DNA from 2 places in the Paraburkholderia steynii genome. Region 2 is predicted to be linked to the other one. Evidence: riboswitches for the same ligand, from Rfam matches in the RefSeq annotation. Region 2 holds a riboswitch; the other holds the start of a gene.
What was found. A riboswitch is a leader RNA that binds a small molecule or an ion and turns the genes downstream of it on or off. The one in region 2 is predicted to bind ZMP and ZTP.
Positions count from the first base shown of each region.

Region 1: another riboswitch for ZMP and ZTP. It lies ahead of BLT65_RS30085 (LysE family translocator); the one in region 2 lies ahead of glyA (serine hydroxymethyltransferase).

Region 1 covers NZ_FNDI01000020.1:46,181-56,644, forward strand. Annotated here, with positions in the region: gene BLT65_RS30055 (malate/lactate/ureidoglycolate dehydrogenase) at 1-1,072, opposite strand, end outside; gene BLT65_RS30060 (M20 family metallopeptidase) at 1,175-2,635, opposite strand; gene BLT65_RS30065 (superinfection immunity protein) at 2,817-3,122, shown strand; gene BLT65_RS30070 (epoxide hydrolase family protein) at 3,158-4,312, shown strand; gene BLT65_RS30075 (winged helix-turn-helix transcriptional regulator) at 4,328-4,741, opposite strand; gene BLT65_RS30080 (DMT family transporter) at 4,824-5,141, shown strand; ZMP/ZTP riboswitch at 5,188-5,285, shown strand; gene BLT65_RS30085 (LysE family translocator) at 5,325-5,957, shown strand; gene BLT65_RS30090 (YodC family protein) at 6,779-7,051, opposite strand; gene BLT65_RS30095 (MFS transporter) at 7,586-9,085, opposite strand; gene BLT65_RS30100 (TetR/AcrR family transcriptional regulator) at 9,133-9,765, opposite strand; gene BLT65_RS30105 (FAD-dependent oxidoreductase) at 10,324-10,464, shown strand, end outside.
Region 2 covers NZ_FNDI01000010.1:27,176-37,639, forward strand. Annotated here, with positions in the region: gene BLT65_RS18985 (GspH/FimT family pseudopilin) at 1-14, opposite strand, end outside; gene nrdR (transcriptional regulator NrdR) at 187-678, opposite strand; gene glyA (serine hydroxymethyltransferase) at 685-1,932, opposite strand; ZMP/ZTP riboswitch at 2,117-2,231, opposite strand; gene ydfG (bifunctional NADP-dependent 3-hydroxy acid dehydrogenase/3-hydroxypropionate dehydrogenase YdfG) at 2,443-3,189, shown strand; gene ybgC (tol-pal system-associated acyl-CoA thioesterase) at 3,312-3,782, shown strand; gene tolQ (protein TolQ) at 3,948-4,625, shown strand; gene tolR (protein TolR) at 4,636-5,082, shown strand; gene tolA (cell envelope integrity protein TolA) at 5,079-6,101, shown strand; gene tolB (Tol-Pal system beta propeller repeat protein TolB) at 6,218-7,510, shown strand; gene pal (peptidoglycan-associated lipoprotein Pal) at 7,530-8,039, shown strand; gene ybgF (tol-pal system protein YbgF) at 8,055-8,804, shown strand; tRNA gene BLT65_RS19040 (tRNA-Lys) at 9,023-9,098, shown strand; gene BLT65_RS19045 (glycosyltransferase) at 9,660-10,464, shown strand, end outside.

The DNA of each region.
Region 1 (10,464 bases), on a different contig from region 2:
CATCTTCCTGCGACAGTCCCGCCGCGAGCGCCGCCTCGCGGATCTGCCGCCATGTCTGCGGATCGACGGGAATGCCGTTGGCCTCGCGCTCGGCGCGCGTCGCGCGCTCCGGCTCGCCCGGCGCATAGATGCGCTCCGCGCCGCCGGAGAGCGGCGACGCCTTCACCCATTCGACGAACGCATCCGCCTCGGCCTCGGCGTTGGGCGCATCGAAGGCGGCGGGATCGGCGATCACCGACAGCATGCAGTTGATGATCGCGTTGGTCTTTTGCAGCGTGTCCTCGTGCGTCGTGTAGCCGCCCGACAACGCGCCGCCGAAAATCTCGCACATTGCCGCGAGGCCGAAGCCCTTGTGGCCGCTCGCCTGTCCGCCGACGGGCATCAGCGCGCCGAACGGTTCTTCCATCATCACTTTCGGCTCGACGGTCGGCTTGCCTTCGTGGTCGATCAGCGCGCCGGGCGGCACCTGCTTGCCCTGGTTGTACGCGACGCGCGTCTTGCCGTAAGCGACGGCGCTGGTCGCGAAGTCGAGCACGAGCGGCGCCTTGCCCTCGCGCGGAAAAGCCGCGCAAAACGGATTGGTGCCGATGCGGCGGTCCGCGCCGCCAAACGGCGCGACGAGCGGATCACCCGCCACGTTGACGAAGTGGAACGACGCGAGCCCCGCCTTCGCGCACTGCTCGGCCCAATGCCCGATCCGCCCGATGTGGTGCGCGTTGCGCAGCGCGACGGCGCACACGCCGAGCTTTTTCGCACGCTCGATGCCCTGCTCCATCGCTTCATGCGCGACGACCTGGCCGAAGCCCTTGCCGCCGTCGACGGTCAGCACTGCGCCGACATCTTTCACGACGCTCGCGTGCGCGTTCAGCTTCAGCTCGAGATCGCGCAGCGAATCGACATAGCGCGGAATCATGCCGACGCCATGCGAATCGTGTCCCGTGAGATTGGCTGCAACGAGATGATCGGCGACGAGCTGGGCTTCACGCGGCGAACTGCCCGCCTGCTCCCATATCGCGCGCACGTAGGCGTGCAGTTGATCGACGGGAATACGGGGAGCGCGCGTGTCGTTCATTCGATGATCGGTTCGTCAAGGAAAACGGATGGGCAGTGAGAGAAGCCGGCCGGCTTCTCTCACGGGGGAAAATGCTTCAGCGTCGAACGTTCTGGACAGACATCAAGGCGCGGCAGCAATCACCTCAGCGACAGCCGCCGTCAACTTCTTGCCGTACGGCACATGCAGGAACTCGTTCGGACCGTGCGCGTTCGACTTCGGCCCGAGCACGCCACACACCATGAACTGCGAGGTCGGGAAGCCCGCCTTCAACACGTTCATCAGCGGGATCGTGCCGCCCTGCCCGATGAACGCGACATCCGCGCCGAAGTGCTGGCGCGACGCGTCGTTCAGCGCGGTGCCGAGCCACGGCGCCAGTTCCGGCGCGTTCCAGCCCGTCGCCGCGCCCGCGTCCGGCTTGAACGTGACCTTCGCGTTGTACGGCGGATCGAACTCCAGCAGCGACTTCATCTGTTGCACGGCATTTTCCGCATCGACGAGCGGCGGCAGGCGCAGCGACAGCTTGAACGCCGTGCGCGGACGCAGCACGTTGCCCGCATCCGCGAGGGACGGCAGACCCGACGCGCCCGTCACCGACAGCGACGGACGCCAGGTGGAATTGAGCAGCGCTTCTTTCGGGTCGGTGGTGGTCGGCAGCACGGGACCGCCGTCCTGTCCGCAGGCCCACGGCAGCTTTTTCCACACGTCGTCGCCGAGAATCTTCGCGGTCGCTTCGGCTTCGTCGAGACGGTCGAGCGGAACCGGGCAATGGAAGCCCTTCGGCAGCAGCGTGCCGTCGGCAGCGTCTTCGAGACGCTCGAACATTTGCCGCATGATGCGGAAGCTCGACGGCGCGATGCCGCCGTAGCCGCCCGAGTGAATGCCTTCGTCGAGCACCTGCACTTCGAGGTCGCCGGAAACGAGGCCGCGCAGCGACGTGGTGAGCCACAGCTGATCGTAGTTGCCCGCACCCGAGTCCAGGCACACGACGAGCCCGACCTTGCCGAGCCGCTCGCGCAACGCGTCGACGTACGGCAGCAGATCGTAGCTGCCCGACTCTTCGCAGGTTTCGATCAGGCCGACGCAGCGCGGCCGCTCGATGCCTTGCGCGTCGAGCGCGGCCAGCGCGGTGAGGCTGGCGTAGATCGCGTAGCCGTCGTCTGCGCCGCCGCGGCCGTAGAGCTTGCCGTCTTCGAGCTTCGGCGTCCACGGGCCGAGGTCGTTGCGCCAGCCGTCGAATTCCGGCTGCTTGTCGAGGTGGCCGTACAGCACGATGGTGTCCGTGCTGCCCGAGCGCGTGGCGGGCGATTCGAAGAAGATCACGGGCGTGCGGCCCGGCAGGCGCACGATTTCGAGCTTCAGTCCGCGCACGGGCTGCTGCTCCGCCCACTTCGCGGCTTCTGTGATCACGCGCTCGATATAGCCGTGCTTTTCCCAATCGGCATCGAAAGCCGGGCTCTTCGCGGGCACGGCGATGTAGTCGGTGAGCGCCGGCACGATCTCATCGTTCCATTTGCGATCGACGAATTCGCGCAGTGTGTCGTGATTCAGCTTTTGAGCTTGTTGAGTGTCGTCGGAGATCATGATGGCCATATCCGGTGCAGTCAAAACGCACATGATAGACCTTACGGCGCGGCTTGCCGAATTCGTGTGAACCTCCCGTGAACCATCAGGCGCCTGCCTTGCAATCAGCCTTCAAACGGCAAGCGGACGATGCCCGATCGCGCGACAATGAACGGATAGATTCCGCGCCTGGGGAGGTTCGATGAACGAGATGATGATACAAGGCGTCGCGACCGTCGCCGCGCTGGGACTGTACTTTCTGCCGTCGATCATCGCCGATCGCCGCAAGCGCTACGACATTCTGACCCTCGCCCTGTTCAATGCATGCATGGGCTGGACGGTGTTCGGCTGGCTGGTCGCGCTGTACTGGGCGTGGCAGCCGAATCCGCCCGTCAATCTGGAAGGCGAAGTGGTGCGCTCGCGCCGCACCCTCAGCATGCGAACCTTCACGAAGGGACTCGGCGAGCGCGTGCGGTGGCGCGAATCGCGCGACCGTTCGACCAAATAGCGCGCCGCCTGCCGCACAACGACCAGGACCACATGATGCAGATCACCCCGTTCCAGATTTCGATTCCCGACTTCGAGCTTGCCGCGCTCAAGACGCGCCTCGCGCAAACACGCTGGCCCGACACGTTCGATAGCGCGCCGTGGTCGCTCGGCACCGACATGAACTATTTGCGCGATCTCATCGATCACTGGGCGGGCGCGTACGACTGGCGCGCGACGGAAGCGCGGCTCAATCAGGAGCCGCAATTCGTCGCGCAGGTCGGCGATCTTGCCGTGCATTTCGTGCATCGGCGTGGCACGGGTCCGAAGCCCTACCCGCTCGTCATCACGCACGGCTGGCCCGGCTCGTTCATCGAGTTCGCCGAACTGGTGCCGCAACTGTGCGACCCGGCGTCGTTCGGCGCGGACCCCGCCGATGCATTCGATGTCGTCGTCCCGTCGATGCCCGGCTATGGCTTTTCGGAGCGGCCTTCGAAGCCGGGCATGTCGGTGTTCGCGATCGCCGGCCTGTGGGTCGAGCTGATGCGCGGGCTCGGCTACACGCGCTTTGGCGCGCAAGGCGGCGACCTGGGCGCGGCGGTGTCGATCGCGTTGGCGGCCAACCATGCACAGCATGTCGACGGCATTCATCTCAACTTCCTGCCGAGTTCGTACGCGCCGGGCGTCGCGCCCGACGATCCGTCCATCACGCAGGAAGAGCGGGATTTTCTCGCGTCGAAGGCGGTGTTTGCCGATGCCGAAGGCGCCTACGCCCACATGCACGCAACGAAGCCGAACACGGCAGCGTTCGCGTTGAACGATTCGCCTGCGGGGCTGGCTGCGTGGATCGTCGAGAAATTCCGCGCGTGGAGTGATTGCGACGGCGACATCGAGCGGGTGTTTTCGAAGGACCAGTTGCTGACCGATCTGTCGTTGTACTGGCATACGCAGACGATCGGCTCGTCGATGCGGCTCTACGCGGAAACACGCGCGCGGCCATTGCGCTTCGAGCCGGGCCAGCGCGTCACGCCACCGCTCGGCTTTGCGCGTTTTCCGAAGGAAATCAGCCAGCCGCCGCGCTCGTGGATCGAACGCGTCTTCAATGTCACGCAGTTCGCGGATATGCCCCGCGGCGGGCACTTTGCCGCGATGGAACAGCCCGCGCTGCTTGCCGAAGAGATACGGCGCTTCTTCCGGCCGCTGCGCGGCTGAGCGTTTAACCCGGCGTTATCGACGCGACTGCGCAAGCGTATCGAAGCGCTCGCGCGCGGCGTCGAGCGCGCCGCCATGCGTCTCGGCCCAGCGGTCGAGCGTGACGAGCGCATCGCTCAACGACAGCCCGAGCGCGCTCAACCGATATTCGACGTGCAAGGGTTTCGTGCCGCACACGTCGCGGATCACGAGCCCGTTGCGCTCCAGCTCGCGCAGCGTCTGCGACAGCACCTTCTGCGAAATGCCGCCAATCTTGCGCAGCAGCGCGTTGTTGCGCATCGGTCCGTCCTGCAGCGCGGGCAGGATCAGCAGCGTCCATTTACTCGCGATCAGTTCGAGCGCGAGCCGCGACGAACAGGCCTCGTCGAATACGTTGCCTGGGTGCTGCGCCTCGTTCGCGGCGTCGACGGAATGGTCCGGCGCGGGCATTGCCATGGTTACCAGAAGGTGCGTAATGGTCAGCGGATCACTATACCTCTACGCTGCGTCCATTCTTCAAATGGAGGTAGTGATGGCGTGGTTAATCCTGCTCGCGGCAAGCGTCGTTGAAATCCTGATGGGCCTTTCCCTCAAGTATGCGAATGGCTGGACGCGTTTCTGGCCGAGCGTCGGCGGCGTGGCGGCCGCGCTTGCGAGCGTCTTCCTGCTGACGCTCGCGATGAAGCACCTGCCCGCAGGCACCGCGTATGTCGTGTGGACGGGCATCGGGTCGATGGGCATCACGCTGCTCGGCATCGTGCTGTTCGGCGATCCCGTCTCGGCGCCGCGCATCGCGTGCATGGTGATGATCGTTGGCGCGGCGGCGGCGCTCAAGTGTATCGACGGGTAGTGCCGTTTTTGTATCTGGCGTGCGCCGGCAGCGCGCGGAACAATCGACCAGTTCGCGCGACTGGCGCTCAATCGAGGTGGATCACCACCGGGAAACGCGAACCGGAATGCAGATTCCGTCACGCCGCGCGCCTGGGCCTTGCCTTGATCCTTCGATCGGTCTTCCTTCAACGGAGCTCACGCAATGCCTCAAACGTCGCATCTCGTTGCATTTGCTTTTGTCGCGCTTGGGATGGCGCTCACGCCCGGGCCCAATATGATCTATCTGATCTCGCGGTCGATTTGCCAGGGCCGCGTGGCCGGGCTGATTTCGCTCGGGGGCGTGGCGCTTGGTTTTGTGGTCTATATGTTCTGCGCGGCATTTGGCATTACGGCGTTGCTGCTTGCGGTACCGTTCGCGTATGACACGCTGCGGTTTGGTGGCGCGCTTTATCTGCTGTATCTCGCGTGGCAGGCCGTGAAGCCGGGCGGACGCTCGCCGTTCCAGGTGCGCGATTTGCCCGTCGATAGTCCGCGCAAGCTGTTCACGATGGGCTTCATCACCAATCTGCTGAATCCGAAGATTGCTGTGCTTTATCTTTCGCTGCTGCCGCAGTTTATTGATCCGCAGCATGGCAGTGTGCTTGGGCAATCGTTGATGTTTGGCGTGGTTCAGATCGTGCTGAGTATTTCCGTCAATTCGACGGTCGCTATGACGGCGGGGTCGATTGCCGTGTTTCTCGCGAGGAAGCCGACGTGGCTCGTCGTGCAGCGGTGGATGATGGGGACTGTGCTGGCTGGGCTCGCTGTCAGGATGGTCACGGAAGCGCGGCGGTAGTGCTGTTGATTTGTCTGCGACGGCTGGTTGGTTTGCCTGGGTTTTCGCTGGCATCCGCGCTTTGCCTTCGCGCTTCAAGCGTCGCCCCTGTGCGGGGCGGCACCTACTTTTCTTTGCCGCCGCAAAGAAAAGTAGGCAAAAGAAAGCGGCTAACACCGCCAACACTTGTGTTTGCCTGAGGGCCCCCACAGGGTCTTACGCTTCACACGGCAGCCTTTCTGTTTGCGTGCGTTGCCAACGCTTCGAATGAACGCCTCACCCGCTTCAAACACCCGTACACGGGCTAACGGCAGCGAACGGTAAATGCCGCCCAGGTGGCAAACTGTGTGTAGGTTGTCGCGTCGTATAGCTTGGTGCTCTTACAGGCTGGAACGCGTGTGCTATCGGGTCCGAAGTGAGGCGTGTGAGGCGCTACGGCCTACACACAGTTTGCCACCTGGGCGGCCGTGGAATATCTGGCACGGCATGGTGCAGCGCGGGTGAGTGAAGCGGGTGAGGCGCTCCGCAAGAGCGTTGGCAACGAACATGGGTCACGTGATTGCCGCGTGAAGCGTAAGACCCTGTGGGGGCCCTCAGGCAGGAAGAAATGCTGGCGGTGTTAGCCGCTTTCTTTTGCCTACTTTTCTTTGCGGCGGCAAAGAAAAGTAGGTGCCGCCCCGCACAGGGGCAACGCTTGAAGCGCGAAGGCAAAGCGCGGATGCCAGCGCAAAGACTGCGGATGCCAGCGAAAAGACAAAACGCGGATGCCAGCACAAACCCAGGCAAACCATCCAGCCGTCGCAGACGAATCAGATACTGCACGCGCCGCAAAGGCGCCAAATTCAAACCGCCGCACCACGAACAAACTTATGCACCAACCCGGCCGGAATCGACCGCGGCTGCCGCCACACCTCATCCTGCGCGAAGGTTTCCTGCCGCAATTCGCCATGGTCATCGAACCATTGGCAAACGAGCCATTCACCCGTTTTCCGGGCAATCGCCCCGACATAAGTCACCGTCATCCGCGGCCCGCCCGTTTTGAGCGTCACCACGTCCCCGACTATGACTTGCACCGTTTGCGTCGTGTCAAATGCGTCGAAAGTAGCAGTCAGCATGGATGTCCCCGTTATAAGCATTAGGCTGGCTGAAAATTCACTGCCATAAACGCACCGCGGTCCAACGAATTATTAAGAGTGGGGGAAGATTAACAATTGAATATTTCGGCAGCAAGTAATTTTTATTGGAAGCGTTTGCAGCAAAAACGAAATAGACGGCCAGATATCGCGAACGTTCGTTCGTTATTGTTTAGTTCGGCAATCGCCTGCCGGGAAAGGCGGCATGTTGTCGCGCAGCACGACTCCCACCAAAGTTTAGGCGGCATCTTCAGGGTATACGTAAATACGCCGGACCACCCGCTGTCATGATGCTGACATTCTGCGCGTAATCACGGGTTTAAAAACTATGCTGCGCGATTAATCGCTGTCATCTGTGAATAAGCGCATCACTGCTGAACAGGCAAGATTAGTTGCAATGCGCAATACACCGCGACTGCAATCGTATGACTCTAAACAGCGAAAACGTTATCCGACCATTTTCACGTGTATTTTTGTTCTGTCGAAATACAAATATGCAGCCGCTCGGGATTTTCCCTAAGCCATTTTGATCGCGCGCAGAGAAGCGCGCTGCTGATGCCGGACCAGCGTCACGCTGAGCGCAATGCAGATGACCATCAATACCGCATTGATCGCGAGGCTACGCTGGAACGCATACGCATAGCCCGCCGCCGATGCATTCGCCGACAACGCGCCAAAAAACGCGCCGCTGATGGCAGCCGTGCCGAACGCCGAGCCGATCTGTAGCGTCGACGTCACCACGCCCGACGCAAGCCCTGCCTTCGCCGGTTCTACTTCGCCGAGCACGATGCGCATGATGGACGGCAACACGAGCCCTTGCCCGACGCCGGCAAGGACGAGCCCCGCATAGAACAATGGACCGAGCGCCGCGTGCGTCGCAGCCCAGCCTGTCACCGAAAAACCGACCGCCATCATCGAGAAGCCGAGCGTCAGCACATGACCGCCAATGCGACGCACGACAGCGGGCGACGTCAACGGCCCGGCGACGAAGCCGAGCGCGAACGGCATGATCGCGATGCCGGATTGCAGCGGCGTCCAGTGCAAGCCTGTCTGCAGATAGATGCCGTACGTGAGAAAGAACGCACTGTTGCAATAGAACAGAAAGGCCAGCACGAGCCCCGTCGAAAAGGCCGGATTGCGGAACAATTGCAGATCGACGAGCGGGCTGCCGCCACTACGCTCGACGCCACGCTCGACAGCGATGAACGCAGCAAGCGCAGGCACGGCGAGCGCGAACATCGCGAAGGTCCACCACGGCCAGCCGGCTTCGCGGCCGTGTGTCATCGGATAGATCAGCAGGATCAATACCAGCGACAGCAGCGCGACGCCTTTAAGATCGACGCCCTCGCGCGTCGCCGACTGATTCTCCGGCACATATTTCCACGCGCCGATAAACGCCAGCACGCCGACGGGAATGTTGATCAGAAAGATGGCACGCCAGTCGAGGCCAAACGGCTGGTATGTGATCAGCGCGCCGCCGCCCAGTTGCCCGACGATCGACGCGAGTCCAAACACGAAGCCGTAAAAGCCCATCACGCGAGTCTGCTGATGCAGCGGCACGACGGCGCGCACGGTCGCGAGTACCTGCGGCGCCATCACCGAGGCCGCCATGCCCTGCACGATACGCGCGATCACGAGCACGTGGCCATTCGGCGCAAAGCCGCACAGCGCCGACGCGACGACGAAGCCCGCCATCCCCGTCATGAACATGCGCCGCCGGCCAAACAGGTCGCCGAGCCGCCCGCCCGTGATCAGCAACACCGCATACGCTGACGCGTAGGCGGAGACGATCAGCTGCAATTGCGCGTCGCTGGCGTTCAGGCCCGTGTGGATCGCAGGCAGCGCCAGATTGACGATGAAATAGTCGAGCGGCGCGAGAAATGCGCCCACGAACAGCACGGTCAGCGCGAGCCCTTGCCGCTCGAAGCGCTGCTGGCCTTGCGCTTCGGCGCGCGGCTCCGGCTTGTCGACGCCTGGACGGGATGCGGACGGCAAACTCACGCCCGACGCTTTCATGCATCTATCATTCATGACCGAACGTTCAAAAATTCGAGAAAAAAATTTCAGGTGAGCGCGCGCATCGCCACATCGACGACTGCTTTCAGTTCGTCTTCCTTGCGCTTGCATTTGTTGAGCACGCGCAGACCTTGCGTCACGCACAGCAGAAAATCCGCGACCGCCTTTTCATCGAGGTCGCCGTTGAACACGCCCGCGGCCTGCCCGCGGATCACAGCCGCCGCGAGCAGCGTGACGACGCGCCGCTGGATCGCGCGGATTTTCGCGTGCAGCGCTTCGTCGTCAGGTTGCAGTTCGAGCGTGCTATTGGTGATGAAGCAGCCCGTCAACGTCGACGCAGTGCGCGTGTGATGGAGCAGCGCGTTGCGCAATGCGACATCGGGCGGGACATTCGCGTTCAGGCGCTCGACGAGGCCGGCAATCGCCCCTTCCGCGTAATGGTCGAGCGCGGCCATCATGATGCCGTGCTTGTCGCCGAACACGCCGTACAGGCTGCCGCGCAGCACGCCCGTCGCGTTGCAGAGATCGTCGACGGATGTCGCGTGAAAACCATTGCGCCAGAACACCTTGCCGGCTTCAGCGAGCACGGCGGCCGTATCGAATTCGCGCGGACGGCCGCGCGGGCACGCCGCCTCCGGTTTGCCGGCGCGCGTGCGAGGGGGTGCAGTGTTATCGATCATGCACCGCAGTTTATGACTATGCGTTCAATAATTCAAGGGAAAATCCTCGCGGAGCCCGTCCGATCGTATCCCTGCAAAACAGACCCGAAAAATTCCGCAATGCAATCGAGCAGATATCTCGATTCCCTTGCTTCACTATTCGGGAGACTTCGCATCGCGAGCAGATTCGATGACACCTTGGATGCGCGGCACTCGTCATGTCGATAACATTGCGCGTGGGGACGATCCCAATCCTGCTGAACGACGTGCGCGCGACGCATTTTTTCGTCGATTGTTCCTGCAAGCGTCAAGCGACGTCATGGCGCCCGCTTCGACGCGATTGCAAAATTGGCCCCGAGGCAACGCAGACCTGCGGGACCGCGTCAAAGCTGAGTTGCGCGCCACCTTCCGAAGCGAGCTTCAGGCCGAAAATTTCACTCGGCGACGCCCTCTAGCTTGAGATGCTTCGTTCAGGCTGTTATCGACAGTCGAAGGTCGTCAGCCACTGGTTCGTTCAGATAGCGACGCGCTTGACCGTGTCGGTCGAAGTTCCGCTCGCTAGCCGCTGGAGGATGCGTGATGAGCAACGAGTCCGTACCGGGCAGCGCTACGCCCTTCCCTCAGCCCGCAGAAGGCGAGCCCCGCAGCGACGACGACTCGATGACCGACGCCCCGTTCGTGCGCAGTCATCCACGCCTCCAGCAACTGTTTCCCATCCTC
Region 2 (10,464 bases):
GCGTTTCGTTTCATCAGCATTCCTCGATTTCCGCCAAGAATGCGACGACTCTAACGATGCGCAACCGCTCCCACAATTAGCCGGATGGCCAGGTGGCGGACGCACGAATCCCTGCACGAGAATGTCCGTGCATCAAGTGAATTCGCGGCAGAACTTCAGGGAGAGAGAATGCGGATGCGCGAAAAATCAGCGCTTGCGGGAAGGCTTCGCGGGCGCGGCCGGAGCGTTCATCCGGCGAAACTCTTCAATGACGTCCTCGAACTCGGAGACGTCTTCGAAACGCCGGTACACGGAAGCAAAGCGCACGTACGCGATGGTGTCCAATGCGCGCAGTTCGTTCATCACGAGCTCGCCCAGACGCTCGCTGCGTACTTCGCGCTCGCCGCTGCCGAGCAACTGATACTCGATGCGCGACGCGGCGGCGTCGATGGCGTCGGCAGCAACTGGACGCTTGCGCAGCGCCAGTTGCATGCTCGCCACGATCTTGCGGCGATCGAACTCCGTGCGGCTGCCATCCTTCTTGACGACCGAGGGCAACGCCAGCTCGACCCGCTCGTACGTCGTGAAACGCTTGTCGCAGGCCGGGCAGCGCCGGCGGCGCCGGATCGCTGCGCCGTCCTCGGACACACGCGAGTCGACGACCTGTGTATCGTCATGCCGGCAGAAGGGGCAGCGCATGGCGGCTTAGCGGTAGACCGGGAAGCGTTGGGTCAACTCGGCGACCTGCGCGCGCACGCGCTCGATCGTGGCCGTGTCTTCCGGGTTGTCCAGCACGTCGGCGATCAGGTTGCCGACCTGCTCGGCTTCCTTCGTGCCGAAGCCACGCGTCGTCATGGCGGGCGAACCGAGGCGGATGCCGCTCGTCACGAACGGCTTTTCCGGGTCGTTCGGAATCGCGTTCTTGTTCACGGTGATGTGCGCCGCGCCCAGTGCCGCTTCCGCTGCCTTACCCGTGATCTTCTTCGCGCGCAGGTCGACCAGCATCACGTGGCTTTCCGTACGGCCCGACACGATGCGCAGGCCCCGCTTGACGAGCGTTTCAGCCAGCACGCGCGCGTTGTCGACCACGTGCTGCTGGTATTCCTTGAATTCCGGCGCCAGTGCTTCCTTGAACGCAACAGCCTTGCCCGCGATCACGTGCATCAGCGGACCGCCCTGGATGCCCGGGAAAATGGCCGAGTTGATCTGCTTCTCGAACTCCGCCTTCATCAGGATCACGCCGCCGCGCGGGCCGCGCAGGCTCTTGTGCGTGGTCGTCGTGACGAAGTCGGCGAACGGCACCGGATTCGGGTACACGCCCGCTGCGATCAGGCCAGCATAGTGAGCCATGTCGACCATCAGGTACGCGCCAACCGATTTCGCGATCTTCGACAGACGCTCGAAGTCGATACGCAGCGCGAACGCCGATGCGCCCGCGACGATGATCTTCGGCTTGTGTTCCTGAGCCAGCTTCTCGGCTGCGTCGTAGTCGATGTCTTCGGCTTCGTTCAGGCCGTAGCTGACGACGTTGAACCACTTGCCCGACATGTTGACGGGCGAGCCGTGCGTCAAATGGCCGCCGTGTGCGAGGCTCATGCCCATGATCGTGTCGCCCGGCTTGAGCATCGCGAAGAACACGCCCTGGTTCGCCTGCGAGCCCGAGTTCGGCTGGACATTCGCGGCTTCGGCGCCGAACAGCTGCTTCACGCGGTCGATCGCCAGTTGTTCGACGACGTCGACGTATTCGCAGCCGCCGTAGTAGCGCTTGCCCGGGTAGCCTTCGGCGTACTTGTTGGTGAGCTGCGAGCCCTGTGCGGCCATCACCGCCGGGCTCGTGTAGTTTTCCGACGCGATCAGTTCGATGTGCTCTTCCTGACGGCGGTCTTCGTCCTGGATTGCCTTCCAGATTTCCGGATCGACATTGGCGATGGTGCTTTGGGCTTTGTCAAACATGCTGGTTCCGTTAAGTGTGTTCAGGTTGACCGGATCGTGCGCAGGTCGTGTGCCGGGAGCGTATTGGGTACGCAGCACTGCTGGCCACCGCTGATGGTGGGAGCCTTGACGCGGCGTATGAAGGAGGTGCCGCACACGCGAGTCAGGACAACCACCGGCAGCGCAAACGACGGCGCGCGCGAAACATGGCTGCCCAGGCGAACGGCAAAACGGCACCCTGCGCTTCACGGTGGGACGCTCCACCTTGAACCCGTCAGGCTTGACAGCATGGGGTTCTATCGCCAGTCACGCAGGGGTGAGCGCGTTAGTTTATTGGAACCGGGTCGAATAGGCAACCGAGGCAACCGCGCCGGCCGGCGCGCCGCCACGGCGGCCAGAAGCCCCGGCCTGCCGTGGCAGTGGCCGCCCGGCGGCCCGCCTGAACGTGCCTTCGCGCGGCGGGGTCATTCTTGCCGCATTGCCGCATTGGAAGTAGGCTTGTGGCCTTTCTCCACCGACCAGGGAACAGCAATGATCGTGTTCGTCACAGGCGCGTCCGCAGGGTTCGGCGCCGCTATCGCCAGGGCTTTCGTCAAGGGCGGCCATCGCGTGGTCGCGACCGCGCGCCGCAAGGATCGCCTGCAGGCGCTCGCCGACGAGCTCGGCGAAAACCTTCTGCCCTTCGAACTGGATGTGCGCGACCGCGCAGCCGTCGAAGCCGTCCCCAACGCGCTGCCCGCCGACTTTGCCGCCGTCGACGTGCTCGTCAACAACGCCGGCCTCGCGCTCGGCCTTGAGCCCGCCCAGCGCGCCGTGCTCGACGACTGGACGACGATGATCGACACCAACTGCATGGGTCTCGTGCAGGTCACGCGCGCCTTCCTGCCGGGCATGATCGAGCGCAGTCGCGGGCATGTGTTCAATCTGGGGTCGGTGGCAGCCATGTACCCGTATCCTGGCGGCAACGTGTACGGCGCGACCAAGGCGTTCGTGCGCCAGTTCAGCCTGAACCTGCGCGCCGACCTGCACGGCACGCCCGTTCGCGTGACGGACATCGAGCCGGGCCTGTGCGGCGGCACCGAGTTTTCGAACGTGCGTTTCCGCGGCGACGACGAGAAGGCTGCGGGCGTCTATCAGAACGTCCAGCCGCTCACGGCCGAAGACATCGCCGATTCGATCTACTGGATCGCGACGCGCCCCGCGCACGTCAACATCAATACGATCGAACTGATGCCTGTCGCGCAGTCGTTTGCGGGCCTGAACATCCACCGCGGCTAGGTTTCACGGGCGCGCCGCGTCGGCCGGATCGTGTAGCAGCGACGCGACGCCCGTCGTGCAGGCCGAGCACAACCGGACACGAAAGTGCCCAAAAATGCGGCGCGCTTTTGCGTTCCGGTAAAATGCGCGCCATGAATATGTCTGACAGTCAGTCCGGCGCGGAAATCGGCTTTATCTGGCCGATTCGCGTGTATTACGAAGACACCGATGCCGGCGGCATCGTGTTTTACGCGAACTACCTGAAATTTTTCGAGCGCGCGCGCACCGAATGGCTGCGCGCGTGCGGCGTCGATCAACGCAAGCTGGCCGAAGAATCGGGCGCGCTCTTTGTCGTGCGCAGCACTGCGCTCGACTATCGCGCGCCTGCCCGGCTCGACGACATGCTGCGCATCGTCAGCCGGATCGAGCGGCTCGGCCGCGCATCGGTGGATTTCGCTCAGGAAGCCTGGCGCGACGATACGCTGCTGGCGACGGGCACGATCCGCGTCGGCTGTGTCGACTCGCAATCGATGAAGCCGGCCGCCATTCCTCCGCCGGTTCACGCCGCGTTGCGGCGCGAACCGGGCCCCAGCGTGTCAACGACGAGTATTTGAGCGTCGTTGTTAGCTGGACAGTGAACTCGTAACGGTCACAACAAGACCAAGCATGGTTCGGCGAAGAACCCGCCGAAGCTTCCGGTTTGCCAACTGAATGCCAACCGAACGCTTCGACTCACCTTGCAGCCGGACGCCCCACCCGGGACGTTACAACGAACCTCTATGAACACTACACAAGATCTGTCGATCATTTCCCTCGTTCTCAATGCGAGCCTGCTGGCGCAGGCAGTGATGGCGCTGCTGTTGCTGCTGTCGCTGATGTCGTGGACTTTCATCTTCCGCAAGTGGTTTGCGATTCGCCGCGCACGGGCGCAGACTGAACGCTTCGAACGCGATTTCTGGTCGGGCGGCGACCTGCAGGCGCTGTATCAGAGCGCCGCGAACAACCGTCACACGATCGGCGCGCTCGAACGTATTTTCGAGTCGGGCATGCGTGAGTTCCTGAAGGGCAAGGAAAAGCGTCTCAACGATCCGGGCGCGATTCTCGACGGCGCGCGCCGTGCCATGCGCGCCGCATTCCAGCGCGAAATGGACGTGCTCGAAGCCAATCTCGCGTTCCTCGCATCGGTCGGCTCGGTCAGCCCGTATATCGGTCTGTTCGGCACGGTGTGGGGCATCATGAACGCGTTCCGCGGCCTCGCGAACGTCCAGCAGGCCACCCTCGCGAACGTCGCGCCGGGCATCGCCGAAGCGCTGACGGCAACGGCCATCGGCCTGTTCGCCGCGATCCCCGCCGTGGTCGCTTACAACCGCTACGCGCACGATATCGACCGCCTCGCGATCCGCTTCGAAACCTTCATCGAAGAGTTCTCGAACATCCTGCAACGTCAGGCCCATTAAGGAGTCCACGATGGCCGGTTCAGCCCGTTCCAGCATGCGCGGCAGCCGCTCGCGCCGCGCGATGGCCGACATCAACGTCGTCCCGTACATCGACGTGATGCTCGTGCTGCTCGTGATCTTCATGGTGACGGCCCCGCTCGTGGCGCCGTCGATCGTGAACCTGCCGACTGTCGGTGGCGCCGCCCCGCAGCAGCAGACGCCGCCCGTCGTCGTCAACATCAAGGCCGACGGCAACATGAACGTCAAGTACAAGGACGACGCGGGCGCGACGCAACAGGAGACGATGACGCAGGCCGATCTGCGCAGCTTCGTCACCGACCGTGAGGCGTCGCATCCCGACCAGCCCGTCGTGATTGCCGCCGACAAAACCGTCAAGTATGAAGTCGTGATGAACGTGATGTCCGACCTGAAGGCTCGTGGCGTCAAGCGCGTTGGATTGCTCGTCAAATCGCAATGACCCGCCGACAGAAAAACGCCTACCCGCTTCGACCGCCGCGCGAGCGCGGCACGTGGCGCGCGTTCGCGCTCGCCGCGGTGATGCACGTGCTGCTGGGGTTCTTCCTGTATCACGGCATTCACTGGCAGAACAGCACGCCCGCGGGCGCCGAAGCCGAACTGTGGACGGAAGTGCCAGACGTACCGGCGCCGCGCCCCGTTGTGCCGCCGCCCGTGCCCGTCAGGCCCGCGCCGCAGGTCAACGACGAACAGGCCGATATCGCGCTGCAGGAAAAGAAACGCAAGCAGCAGGAAGCGCAGCGTCAGGCCGAGCTCGCCGAGCAGCAGCGTCAGCAGAAGCTGCAGGCTCAGCAGGAAGCCGAGGCGAAGCGCCAGCAGCAGCTCGCCGCCGACCAGGCCGCAGCGGCCGCCGCAGCGAAGCTCAAACAGCAACAGCAGCAACAGGCCGACAAGCTCAAGCAGCAGCAACTCGCCCAGCAGAAGCAGGAGCAGTTGAAGAAGCAGCAGGAAGAGCAGAAGGAGCAGCAAAAGGAACAGGAAGCGAAGCAGGCGCAAGCCGACGCGCAGGCCAAGGCTGACGCGGCGAAAGCCGCCAAGGCCAAGGCTGCCGCGCAGGCCGCCGAAGCCGCTAAGAAGCTCGACGCCGAGCGCCGTCAGCGTCTTGCCGCGCTGCAGGGCGTGGCAGGCGGCGAAGGCTCGACGGGCAACGGTCTCGCGAAGAGCGGCACGGGCAGCGGCGCGGGCGGCACGGCGACATCGCCGGGCTATGCAGAGAAGGTCCAGCGCCGCGTTCGTCCGAACATCATCTGGTCGGGCGATACGTCGGGCCTGCAAACGGTCGTCTCCGTGCGCTGCTCGCCGACGGGCACGCTGCTGAGCGCGACCGTCACCCGCAGCAGCGGGAACCAGGCGTGGGACGACGCCGCGCTGCGAGCCGTCCAGCGGTCGGATCCGATGCCTCAGGACATCGACGGCAAGACGCCAGGCAGTTTTACGATCACGCTGCGTCCAGCCGCCTGACGCAGGCGTTTCCGATTCGCACGCTGTCGCGGGCGGACCGGGAACGAAATCTGCGTAGGTCGGTCTGTTTGTAGTCGTGAAGTGTTAGCAATTCGTTTTTGGGGAACCTATACAGAATGAGTTTGATGACCAAGCTAGGCCTGCGAGCGCTCGTCGCATCGTGTCTGATCGCCGCCGGCGGTGCCGCCCATGCACAACTCAACGTCCTCGTGACGGGCGTCGGGTCCACCCAGTTCCCGATCGCCACGGCAAATTTTGCCAACGAGGCCAATTCTCCCCAGCAGATCAGCACGATCGTCCGCCAGGACCTTCAGCGCAGCGGTAAATTCACCAATATCGACGCCGGCAGCGCGCCCGTTTCGGAAGGCGATTCCGTCGATCTCGGCGCCTGGAAGGCCAAGGGCGCGAATGCGTTCGTCGCGGGCAGCGTCACCAAGCTGCCAAACGGCCAGTACCAGGTGCGCTTCAAGCTGTACGACACCGTCAACCAGCAAAGCCTCGGCGGCCTCGAACTGGTCAGCCCGGAAAGCGGCCTGCGCATGAGCGCGCACAAGGTTGCCGACTACATCTATGCAAAGCTGATGGGCGGCCGCGGCGTGTTCGCAACGCGTCTGTCGTACGTGATCAAGACGGGCAACCGCTATCAGCTGCAGATTTCCGATTCGGACGGCCAGGACGCGCACATCGCCCTCTCCAGCCCCGAGCCGATCATCTCGCCGGCGTGGTCGCCGGATGGCACGAAGGTCGCGTATGTGTCGTTCGAAAAGAAAAAACCGATCGTCTACATCCACGATCTGCCTACGGGCCGCCGCGTCGTCGTGTCGGACCAGAAGGGCAACAACAGCGCGCCCGCCTGGTCGCCTGATGGCCGCACGCTCGCCGTCGCGCTGTCGCGCACCGGCAACACACAGATTTTCGCCGTCAATGCCGACGGCAGCGGCCTGCGCCGCCTCACGCAAGGCAGCGCGATCGACACCGAGCCGTCGTACTCTCCTGACGGCCAGTCCATCTATTTCACGAGCGACCGTGGCGGCCAGCCGCAGATCTACAAAATGCCGGCCGGCGGCGAGTCCGCAGGCGGCGCGCAGCGCGTGACCTTCACGGGCAACTACAATACGAGTCCGCGCGTGAGCCCGGACGGCAAGCAGCTCGCATACATCTCGCGCACGGGCGGGGGCTTCAAACTGTATATCCAGGATCTGCAGTCGGGCGTCGCGACGGCGCTCACTGATACAACACACGACGAATCGCCGAGCTTCGCGGCGAATGGTCAGTACATTCTTTACGCCACTCAGGTGAACGGCCGTGGCGTGTTGGCCGCAGTATCGACCGATGGTCGGACGCGGCAGGTCCTGTCCGTTCAGGGAGGCATCGTACGCGAGCCTTCCTGGGGCCCGTTTATGCAATAACACACAAGGAGAGTGAAGCATGATGTCCAAACTTCGTATCGCGTTTGCCGTGGGTATGGTCGGCGCGTTGGCTGCATGTCATTCGGGCGTCAAGCTCGACGAAAACGCCAACAAGGGTGGCGCGACGGGCGCTCAGCCTAACCCGAACGATGTCGCCACGGTGAACGTCGATCCGTTGAACGATCCGAACAGCCCGCTGGCCAAGCGCAGCATCTATTTCGACTTCGACAGCTACTCGGTCAAGGACGACTACCAGCCGCTGCTGCAGCAACACGCGCAGTATCTGAAGAGCCATCCGCAACGTCACGTCCTGATCCAGGGCAACACCGACGAGCGCGGCACGAGCGAATACAACCTGGCACTCGGCCAGAAGCGTGCTGAAGCTGTCCGCCGCTCGCTGTCGCTGCTGGGCGTTCCGGATTCGGAAATGGAAGCCGTAAGCCTCGGTAAGGAAAAGCCGCAGGCAACGGGTCATGACGAAGCGTCGTGGGCGCAAAACCGCCGCGCGGACCTCGTCTATCAACAGTAATAGGTGACAAGCCGTATGACGCCCCGTTTCTCCTGGCTGCGCATGGCCGCAGCCGCCTGCGTCGCGGGAACGGCCATGATGGCCCTGCCCGCGCACGCAGGCATGTTCGACGACGATCAGGCTCGCCAGGCGATTCTCGATCTGCGCACCAAGACCGATAGTCTGTCGAGCCAGCTGTCGGCGGCTCAACGCACGATCCTCGATCAGTCCAATCGCCTCGACCAGCTGAACCAGCAGGTCGCGACGCTGCGCGGGCAGAACGAGGACCTCGCCAATCAGGTCGCCACGTTGCAGAAGCAGCAGAAGGACTACTACACCGACCTCGACGGTCGTCTGAAGAAGTTCGAGCCGCAGCAGCAGACGGTCGATGGCGTCGAGGGCGCCGTGCAGCCGGGTGAAACGGACGCGTTCAACGCGGCTTCGCAGCAGTTCCGCAGCGGTGACTTCAAGAACGCGGCAACGTCGTTCCGCAGCTTTATCGCGAAGTACCCGCAGAGCCCGTATCAGCCTACGGCGCAATACTGGCTCGGCAACGCGCTCTACGCGCTGCGCGACTACAAGGGCTCGACGGCTGTGTGGCAAGGCGTCGTGCAGAAGTATCCGCAGCATCCGCGGGCGCCGGAAGCACTGCTGGCTATCGCGAACAACCAGCTCGAACAAGGTCAGAAGGCCGCCGCGAAAAAGACGCTCGAACAGATCGTCGCGCAGTACGGCGGCTCGGATGTCGCGCAATCGGCGCAAAGCAAGCTCTCGCAGATCAAGTGATGTTTGTGCGTCCGGCATGAGCCGGGCGTCTGCAAGGTCGGTGTGTTGAATGCAGTAAAACGCGCAGTGTCGACGCTTCAATAACCGATACGCGCGCCTCTCGCCGGAAAGCCCGGGACTTCATCGTTCCGGGCTTTTCTTTTGCGTGGATCGCTTGTTGGTCGGGCCGCGCCGGTTGACACGTTTTGGCTCGGCCGATATAATTCCGCTTCTCTTTTGGGTCGTTAGCTCAGCTGGTAGAGCAGCGGACTTTTAATCCGTTGGTCACAGGTTCGAATCCCGTACGGCCTACCAAAAGATTCAAGGGCTTAGCTTCGGCTAAGCCCTTTTCATTTCCGGCGGCCAATTCGTCATGCTAATAGGACTTGCCGCCATTCTGCAGTCGCCGCCAACGCGTCTGATTAACGCATTCGCACCTGCCCGCTACGCGCAAACGCCGTCATCCCACGCGAAAAAATTACCCACAGCGAGTTTCATTTTCATTAAGGCTACGCCAAAATTACTGGACAGATTCAATTGTCCAACTTCATTTACAACCAATAAAAAGCCTTAATTAATTCCGAATGTCACCGGCAAACAATATGTTTTCAGCGTAGACGTTGCGCAACACCCAACAATTCGATTTCCACCTCAAACCCTTGCCTGGCCTGCACCAGACGCATGCATTGCGATAACCGGCACGCACCGTTTCAGCCATATCTCAATCGCCATTCGGCAAGAATAGTGTTTTCCCGACAATAAACCCTTCTCCGTAGTCAATTTCAGCCAATTAATCCGCGTAAGCGAATTGTCTACTGCATAATCCAACCGACCTTCAATCATCAGCGCATCTCTAACCTGAAAAGGGTTGATCCGGTGACCGACAAACTGCTTACCGATTGGAGTACTGCGTCGCTGGGAAAAAGCACGGCGGCCGCCGACAAGCGGACCGTCTTCTACGTGCAGCCGATGATCGCCCACTATCGGATGGAAGTCGTCGAGTCGCTGAACCGGCTCTTTTCCGTCAAGCTTTTTGCCAGTTCGGCAGGGGTGGAATCGAATGGCTTTTCGCGAGAGAACCCCGCGTGCGAGGAGTTCGTCGAAACACACATCAGCCACTTCTTCTCTCCGGGCATCAACATGCAGCGGGAAGTCGTCGGAAGAATCGTGCGCGAGCGCCCCGCTGCCGTGCTGATATTCGCGGACATCCGCTATCTGTCGCTCTGGCTCGCGCTGATGGCCGGCCGCGCGATGCGCATTCCCGTCCTGATCCACGGTCAGGGCCTGTACCGGCACGAAGACGACGTCGGTGTGATCCGCACACTGTGCTACCGGATCGCCGTCGCGCTGTCGACGCAATACATCTGCTACACCGACGCGTCCAAGCGTTCACTGGAAAGCGTCGGTTGTCCTTCCGGGAAACTGATCGTGGCCGATAACTCGCTGACCGTCGAACACACCGTCGATCCCGCCGAAAAGTCGGGCAAGGAAACGGGCATCCTGTTCCTTGGACGGCTGCGCGACGACTCGAACGTCGGCGCGCTGATCGAAGCCGTCGGCCGTCTGCGCAGCGAGGATCATCAGATCACGCTGCACCTGGTCGGCGGCGGCAAGCACGGCGCGCAGCTCAAGCGCGTGTACGGCGACCGCGACTATGTCATCTGGTACGGACCGGTGTTCG